Regions from separate parts of the Kitasatospora sp. NPDC089913 genome, predicted to be linked through region 1. Evidence: predicted binding sites of a transcription regulator. Region 1 holds the regulator's gene; the other holds the start of a gene.
What was found. The regulator HrcA, encoded in region 1, represses chaperone genes, less so after heat shock. The targets are predictions, from matches to a motif close to TTNGCACTCNGNNNNNCNGAGTGCNAA.
Positions count from the first base shown of each region.

Region 2: a site for HrcA is predicted at 1,578-1,604, ahead of ACIPYS_RS32345 (FmdB family zinc ribbon protein). Genes of this name have one in related genera too.

Region 1 covers NZ_JBIVGI010000001.1:136,997-141,383, reverse strand. The annotation lists gene ACIPYS_RS00625 (16S rRNA (uracil(1498)-N(3))-methyltransferase) at 42-791, opposite strand; gene dnaJ (molecular chaperone DnaJ) at 873-2,015, opposite strand; gene hrcA (heat-inducible transcriptional repressor HrcA) at 2,091-3,125, opposite strand; gene htpX (zinc metalloprotease HtpX) at 3,399-4,319, shown strand.
Region 2 covers NZ_JBIVGI010000028.1:101,765-106,151, reverse strand. The annotation lists gene ACIPYS_RS32355 (hypothetical protein) at 1-18, shown strand, start outside; gene mscL (large conductance mechanosensitive channel protein MscL) at 120-539, opposite strand; gene ACIPYS_RS32345 (FmdB family zinc ribbon protein) at 1,228-1,566, opposite strand; gene ACIPYS_RS32340 (MFS transporter) at 1,682-2,941, opposite strand; gene ACIPYS_RS32335 (potassium/proton antiporter) at 3,443-4,387, opposite strand, start outside.

The sequences.
Region 1 (4,387 bases):
CGGTGCCGGGCCCGGCGGCCCGTACGGCCCGGCGGCGGCCGTCAGGCCCAGCGGCCGGTGCGGCCCAGCAGCAGCGCGCCGGCCGCGACCCCGGCCGTGGAGGTGCGCAGCACCGAGGGGCCCAGCCGGAACGGCTTCGCGCCGTCCTCGGCGAAGGCGGCCAGCTCCTCCGGGGAGACGCCGCCCTCCGGGCCGACCACCAGCACCAGGTCCCCGGTGTCCGGCAGGACCGCCCCGGCCAGCGGCTCGGAGCCCTCCTCGTGCAGCACCGCGGCGAACGCGGCGCCGAGCAGCACCGGGGCCAGCTGCCGGGTCGTCATCACGTCGCGGACGACGGGGAAGCGCAGCCGCCGGGACTGCTTGCCGGCCTCGCGCGCGGTGGCCCGCCACTTGGCGAGCGCCTTGGCGCCGCGCTCGCCCTTCCACTGGGTGATGCAGCGCGAGGCCGCCCAGGGGATCACCACGTCCACGCCGACCTCGGTCATGGTCTCCACCGCCAGCTCGCCCCGGTCGCCCTTGGGCAGCGCCTGGACGACGACGATCCGCGGCGACGGCTCCGGCTCCCGGCGCACGGCCGTCACCGCCACGTCGATCGCGTCCTTGCCGTGCACCGCCGCGACGGTGCCGTCCGCGCCGAGGCCGAGGCCGTCCGTCAGGGTGACCGCCTCGCCCGGCTCCAGCCGCTTCACCGCGGCCGCGTGCCGGCCCTCCGGCCCGTCCAGGCGCACCGTCGCGCCCGGCGCGGCGGCGGCGATCCGCTCGGGGTCGGCGAAGAACACGGGCGCGGTCATGCGGGGAACCTCCGGGGTGGGAACGGGAACGGGAACGCGAAAAGGGTGCCGAGGAAGCCTCGGCACCCCCGCGCGGGACGGCTACCGGCCGTTGAAGGCGTCCTTCAGCCGGGAGAACAGCCCCTGCTGCCCGGGCGCGAACTGGCCGGACGGCCGCTCCTCGCCGCGCAGCACCGCCAGGCGGCGCAGCAGCTCCTCCTGCTCGGCGTCGAGCTTGGTGGGCGTCTGCACCTCGACATGCACTATCAGGTCACCGCGGCCGCCGCCGCGCAGGTGGGTGATGCCGCGGCCGTGCAGCGGGATCGACTGGCCGGACTGGGTGCCGGGCCGGATGTCGACCTCCTCGATCCCGTCCAGGGTCTGCAGCGGCACCTGGGTGCCGAGCGAGGCCGCCGTCATCGGGATGGTGACCGTGCAGTGCAGGTCGTCGCCGCGCCGCTGGAAGGTCGGGTGGCTGGTCTCGGCGATCTCGACGTAGAGGTCGCCGGCCGGGCCGCCGCCGGGGCCGACCTCGCCCTCGCCGGCCAGCTGGATCCGGGTGCCGTTGTCGACCCCGGCCGGGATCTTGACGGTCAGGGTGCGCCGGGCGCGGACCCGGCCGTCGCCGGCGCACTCCGGGCACGGGGTCGGCACGACGGTGCCGAAGCCCTGGCACTGCGGGCAGGGGCGCGAGGTCATGACCTGGCCCAGGAAGGACCGGGTGACCTGGGAGACCTCGCCCTTGCCGCGGCACATGTCGCAGGTCTGCGCGGAGGTGCCGGGCGCGGCGCCCTCGCCGCTGCAGGTGGTGCAGGTGACGGCGGTGTCGACCTGGAGTTCCTTGGTGGTGCCGAACGCGGCCTCCTCCAGGGTGATCTCCAGCCGGATCATGGCGTCCTGGCCGCGCCTGGTCCGGGAGCGCGGTCCGCGCTGGCCGGAGGCGGCGCCGAAGAAGGCGTCCATGATGTCGGAGAAGCCGAAGCCCGCCGCGCCCGCGCCGAAGCCGCCCGCGCCGCCCCCGCCGTTCGGCGAGAGCGGGTCGCCGCCGAGGTCGTAGACCTGGCGCTTCTGCGGGTCGGAGAGCACCTCGTAGGCGGCGTTGATCTCCTTGAACCGCTCCTGCGTCTTCGGGTCCGGGTTGACGTCCGGGTGCAGTTCGCGTGCCAGGCGCCGGAACGCCTTCTTGATCTCGTCCTGCCCCGCATCCCGTCGGACGCCGAGTACCGCGTAGTAGTCCGTGGCCACCAAATGCTCCGCTTGTTCCGCCTGTGTGAGTGCTTGCGACTTCGGGCGCCGTCAGCTGTCCGACGACGACCGTTCCTACGACTCGGCCAGAATCTGGCCCACGTACCGTGCCACCGCTCGCACCGCCCCCATTGTGCCCGGGTAGTCCATCCGGGTCGGACCGATCACCCCCAGTTTGGCCACGCTCTCGTCGCCCGAACCGTAACCGACCGAGACGACCGAGGTGGAATTCAGCCCTTCGTAGGCGTTCTCCCGCCCGATCCGGACCGTCATCCCGGCGTCCGCGGTCTCACCCAGGAGGCGGAGCAGGACGACCTGCTCCTCCAGTGCCTCCAGCACCGGCTGGATGGTCAGCGGGAAGTCGTGGCCGAAGCGGGTCAGATTGGCCGTGCCGGCCAGCATGATCCGCTCCTCGCGCTGCTCGGCGAGGGTCTCGAAGAGCGTCGCCAGCACCGTGGACACGGTCGGCCGGTCGGCCGCCTCGAACTGCGCGGGCAGCTCCTCCAGCAGCCCCGGGACGTCCGGGAGCCGCTGTCCGGCGGCCCGGGCGTTGATCCGGCCCCGGAGGTCCGCCAGCACGGTCTCGCCGACCGTACCCGGGCAGTCCACCAACCGCTGCTCGACGCGGCCGGTGTTCATGATCAGCACCAGCATCACCTTGGCCGGGGCCAGCGCCACCAGCTCGATGTGCCGCACCGTGGAGCGGCTCAGCGAGGGGTACTGCACCACCGCGACCTGGCGGGTCAGCTGGGCGAGCAGCCGCACCGTGCGGGCGACCACGTCGTCGAGGTCCACCGCGCCGTCGAGGAAGTGCCGGATCGCCCGCCGCTCGGGCGCGCTCATCGGCTTGACCTCGGCCAGCTTGTCGACGAACAGCCGGTAGCCCTTGTCGGTGGGGATCCGCCCGGCGCTGGTGTGCGGCTGGTGGATGTACCCCTCCTCCTCCAGCGCCGCCATGTCGTTGCGGACGGTCGCCGGGGAGACCCCGAGGTTGTGCCGCTCGACCAGGGCCTTGGAGCCGACCGGCTCCTCGGTGCCCACGTAGTCCTGGACGATCGCGCGAAGCACCGCGAGTTTGCGGTCGTCGAGCTGGCGGACCTCACCGGCCATGGGCACGCACCTCCGTCTTCACGCGTTGTCCGTTGTGACACACCGTCGTGGCATGTGTCCGTGTTCGAGCTGTCCGGTCCGACCCCGAGGGGCCGGGCCTTGGCACTCTGAACACACGAGTGCCAGAACCGTACCTGCCAGTGTAAGGCCCGGGTCCGACGGCAGGAACGGCCCGGCCGGGGTGATCCTGCCCGCAGTCCGCGGCGCGCGGGTGATGCCGCGGGGCCCGCCCGGTGGCAGCATCGGAAGCGGACGGCGAACGGAGGAGCAGAGATGTCGAGCTCGGGCCAGCACACCCGCTTCGCCCCCGACCGCGGCCTGACCGGCCGCATGGTGGGGACGATGTTCCTGATCGGGCTGCTGTACGTGGGATTCACCGGTCTGCTGATCGTGCTGCTGCGCGGCGCCTGGCCGATCGTCGTGCTGATCTCGGGCGGCCTGTTCGTCGCCCAGTTCTGGTTCAGCGACCGCATCACCGAACGGGCGATGGGTGCCCACCGGGTCACCCCGGAGCAGTACCCGCAGCTGCACGGCGCCGTCGACCGGCTCTGCGCGCTCGCCGACATGCCCAAACCCCGGGTGGCGGTCGCCGACAACGACATGCCGAACGCCTTCGCCACCGGCCGCAACCCGCAGAACGCGGTGGTCTGCGTGACCACCGGCCTGCTGCGCCGGCTGGAACCCGAGGAGCTGGAGGGCGTGCTCGCCCACGAGCTGTCCCACGTCGCCCACCGCGACGTCGCCGTGATGACGGTGGCCGGCTTCCTGGGCGTACTGGCCGGCGCGATGACCCGGATCGCCGTGTACGGCGGCTTCATGGGCGGCGGGCGCAACAACAACGACTCCAACGCCGCGATCGCCGCCCTGGTGATCCCGCTGGTGTCGATCGCCGTCTACGCGATCAGCTTCCTGCTGACCCGGCTGCTCTCCCGCTACCGGGAGCTGGCCGCCGACCGGGCCGCCGCCCAGCTCACCGGGCGGCCCAGCGCGCTCGCCTCGGCGCTCACCAAGGTGACCGGCCAGATCGCCGCCATCCCGACCCGGGACCTGCGCCAGTCGCAGGCCTACAACGCGTTCTACTTCGCGCCGGCCCTCAGCGCCCGGGAGGCCGCCACCCAGCTGTTCTCCACCCACCCGTCGCTGGAGCAGCGACTGGCCCAGCTGGCGAAGATCTCCTCCGACCTCGGCCGCTGAGCCGCCCGTCGCCCGCGCCGCTCCCATCCCTCCCCGCACCGCACCGCACCGCACCGTTCTCCGACCGG
Region 2 (4,387 bases), on a different contig from region 1:
CCGCACCACGGGGACTGATCCGGAGGGACGGGACCGCCGGACCGGGCCCGGGCCCGGTCGGGTGCCGCAGGGTCGGGTGTCGCGGGGTCGGACGGCTCGGGGGTCGGGCAGCCCGGTCTTCAGGCGGCCCGGGTGACCAGGGCGTCGCGGATCTCGGTGAGCAGCAGGACCTCCTTGGCCTCGGCCTCGGCCTGGACCTCGGCCAGGGTCTTGCGCCGGGCGGTGAACCTGGTCATCGGCAGGATGAGGCAGAAGTAGACGACGGCGGCGGTGATCAGGAACTGCAGGGCCGCGCTGAGCACGCTGCCCCAGAGGATCGGGATTCCGGACGTGACCTCGCCGGTGGCGCTCACCTCACAGGGCCCTTTGAGGCAGGAGCTGTAGGACGCGAGGTCCTGGGCCCCGAACGCGCCGACGATCGGATTGATCACGCCCTTGACGAAGGCGTTGACGATGCTGGTGAAGGCCGCACCGATGACCACGGCGACGGCCAGTTCGACGACGTTTCCGCGCAGCAGGAATTCCTTGAAGCCCTTCATGCCGCGTGAACGACGAAGTCGTCCGCCGGTCACGGGTGATTTTCTCCCCCCTCCGCAGGACAACCCGTTCGGCCGACCGGCGGTGCCGATTCCGGCGGCCGCGAGTCCGCCCGGGCCGGTCCGAGGGCGAGTGCGGTCACCACCGCGAGCAGCAGTGCGGCCGGCACCCGGGGGCCGTACCCCAGCAGCTGTCGGAGTCGGCCGCGCGGCCCGGACCGGCCTCCGATCGGCGGGAACGAGGGCACCGGCTGCCGGGGTGGAACGGTCGGCGCGGGCAGCGGGGGGATTGGCAGCGGACGGGGCGGCAGGGCGGACGAAGCGGTGGTCACGGGCACCTCCACGGTCGGGCTCGGGGTTTGCGGTGCCCACTCTGGGCCGCCCCGCGCGACCGCCGGAACTCCGTTTCCAGAACCTGTGGACAACCCGGGCCTGTGGACAACGGGACCCACTCGCAGGGGTGAACCGGCCCGCCCCGCGCTGACAGAACCCGTCCTCCGCAACCCGTCCTTCGGGATCCGTGCTCTCCGCCCCGTCTTCCGGGACCAGCCTTCCGGGACCAGCCTTCCGGGACCCGCCTTCCGCGCCCCGCCCCGGCACCTGCCGCCGAACGCGCGAAAGGCCCGCCGCACCCGTGGAGAACGGGAACGGCGGGCCGTCCGAGAAGCTGGTGCCGCGGCCCGGCCGGAAGTCAGCCGGCCGCCGGGGCGGGGCTGGCGGCGGGGGCCGAGGACCCCGACGAACCCGAGGAGCCCGACGAGGACGAGCCCGAGGAGGAGCTCGCGGGCGACGTCGACGAAGAGGTCGACGAAGAGGTCGACGACGAGCCGGAACCCACCGAGCTGCTGGAGGAGGAGCGGCTGTCGGTCCGGTAGAAACCGGAGCCCTTGAAGACGACACCCACCGCCGAGAAGACCTTGCGGAGCCGTCCCTGGCAGTCGGGGCACGTGGTCAGCGCTTCGTCGGTGAACTTCTGCACCGCCTCCAGGCCGTTGCCGCACTCGGTGCACTGGTACTGGTACGTGGGCACTTGTCTTCCTCCTGGCACTCTCGCCTGATGAGTGCTAACGATCCTCAATGATGCGGCATTCCGAAGGATCAGTCCAGCGACTCGAATGTGAGATGAGTCGGTTCCGGCTCCGGGGTCAGCCCTTGACGGCCCCCACCAGTCCGGCCGGGGCACCCCGTTCCACCGAGCCGGCGACCACCGTGCTGCGGGTTCCGGCCGGTACCAGCAGTCCCCGCAGCGAGAACAGGGCGATCAGGCCGAGGCCGGCACCGGCCACCGGTACCAGGAAGCCGACGGTCGGGCCGTGCGCGTCGATCAGCCGCCCGGCCGCCGTCGCGCCGGTCGCCAGGCCCAGCCCGATGGCGCCGGTCAGCCAGGTGAAGGCCTCGGTCTTGGCGCCGTCCTCGACCAGCGTCTCGACCAGGGTGTAGCCGCTGATCAGGGTCGGGGCGATGGCCAGGCCGCAGACCAGCCCGGCGACCGACAGTGCGACCAGGTTGGGCATCGCCCACAGGGTCGAGCAGCCCAGCACCAGCAGGCCGTAGCTCATGACCATCCGCTGCTGGACCGACCGCCGCCAGGCGATCACGCCGTAGAGCACGCCGGCCACCATCGAGCCGCCGGCGAAGATGCCGTAGACGGTGCCGGCGGCGCCCTGCTGGCCGACCGAGTCGGCGAAGGCGTTCACCGAGACCTGCATGCCGCCGAAGACGGCGCCCACGCCCAGGAAGGTGCCGGCCAGCAGCCGGACGCCGGGCGAGGCGAGGGCCGAGGCCTGCCGGACACCGGGTTCGCGCACCACCCGGGCGGGCGCGGTGCGCCGCTGGGCCGCGAAGGCCAGACCGCCGACCAGGGTCAGCGCGGCCTCGGCGATCAGCCCGGTCGAGGGGTTGACCGAGGTGGCCACGGCGGCGGCCAGGATCGGGCCGACGACGAAGGTGAACTCGTCGGTCACGGACTCGAAGGCGAAGGCGGTGCTCACCTTGGCGGCGGAGGACGCGGAGGCGCCCTCGGCGGTGAAGGTGGAGATCCAGCGGGCGCGCACCATCGCGCCGATCTGCGGGACGCTCGCGCCGGCCGGGGCGGCGGCCAGGAACAGGCTCCAGGCCGGCGCGTGCCCGAGGGCGAGCGCGATCAGTGCGCCGACCGAGGCCGCGTGCACCAGGACGGTCGGGACGAGCACGGCGGCCTGGCCGTAACGGTCCGCGAGCCGCCCGGTCTGCGGGCCGATCAGCGCCTGGGCGACGGCGGCGACGGCCGCGACCGTGCTGGCGGTGCCGTACGAGCCGTGGGTGTCCTTGACCAGCAGCAGGATCCCCATGCTGAGCATCGCGTAGGGCAGCCGGGCGAGCAGCGCGGGGGTCAGGAACGTCCAGGCCCCGGGGGTGCGCAGCAGGGTCCCGTAGCCGACCCGGGCCGGCGCGGCGTCGGCGCGGCCCGTGGCATCGGCGTGGTCCGCGGCGCCCGTGGCCTCCGCGTGGCCGGCGGTGTCCGCGTGGTTCGCGGCGTCCGCGCTGCTCCTGGCATCCGCGGCGTCCACGGGGCGACCGGGGTTTCCGGTGCTCCGGGCGTCCTCGACGCTCTCGACCGTTCGGCGGGCCGTCACGGTCGGTCCTTCCTGCTGCCTGGTAGCGCGGCAGGGCATGGGGTGGCCCCGACGGCGCCGAGAGTCGTCCTCTCGCGCGTCGACCGGGGTAGTTACCGGGCCGGTCCGGCGGTGGGCCGGGTCCGGGCCGCGGCCGCCGAGCGGTCGCGCCAACTCTGCTTCAGGCAGATGCTGGGGTGTGGTGTGTCAGCGAACAATGGTTATACGCGCGTAGATGTCGCGCTGAACCCGACACTACAGGACGGATCCAAAGTTGTCCTGTTAAGTCAAGGTGAACTCCGGGCGAGACCTTCAGGTCCTGCGTCCGTGCAGCCAGTCGGCCAGCTTGCCGCCCTTGTCCACGGCCCGCAGTCGCCGCTCGGCCGCCTCGCCCACCTCGTCCGTGGTGACGACCAGCAGCTCGTCCCCGCCGCGCAGCACGGTCGCCTTGTCGGGCACGAAGCTGCTGCCCTCCCGCACCACCAGGGTGACCGCCGCCCCGGTCGGCAGCCGCAGCTCGCCGATCTCCACGCCGGACATCCGGGAGTCCGGCGCCAGTGCGACCGACAACAGGTGTCCGTGCAGCTTCTCCAGCGGGGCGGACTCGATGCCGAGGTCCTGTCCCATCGACCCTTCGCCGATCCGCAGGCCCTTGGCGACCCAGGGCAGGGTCGGGCCCTGGAGCAGGGTGAAGACCACGACCAGGATGAAGACGATGTTGAAGACGTCCTGGGCCATCGGCGCGCCGGACACCATCGGGATGGTGGCCAGCACGATGGGCACCGCCCCGCGCAGGCCGGCCCAGCTGAGCAGGGCCTGCTCGCGCAGCGGCAGCCGGAACGGGGTGAGCGTGAGCACCACCGAGAGCGGCCGGGCGAGGAAGACCAGTACCGCGCCGATCACCAGCGCCGGCACCACGGCCGAGCCCATCGACTCGGGGGTGCAGAGCAGGCCGAGCAGCACGAACATGCCGATCTGCCCGATCCAGGCCAGGCCGTCGGCGAAGCCCCGGACGGCGGGGCCGTGCGGCAGCTTGGAGTTGCCGAGGATCACCGCGGTGACGTAGACGGCGAGGAACCCGGAGCCGTGCAGCAGGGCGCCGCCGGCGTAGCCGAGCACGGCCAGGGCCAGCACCGCGATCGGGTAGAGGCCGGAGGACGGCAGGGCGACGTGCTTGAGGCCGAACGCCCCGAGCTTGCCGACCGCGAGGCCGACGGCCAGGCCGATCGCCAGCTCGGCGAGGATCGTGCCGATCAG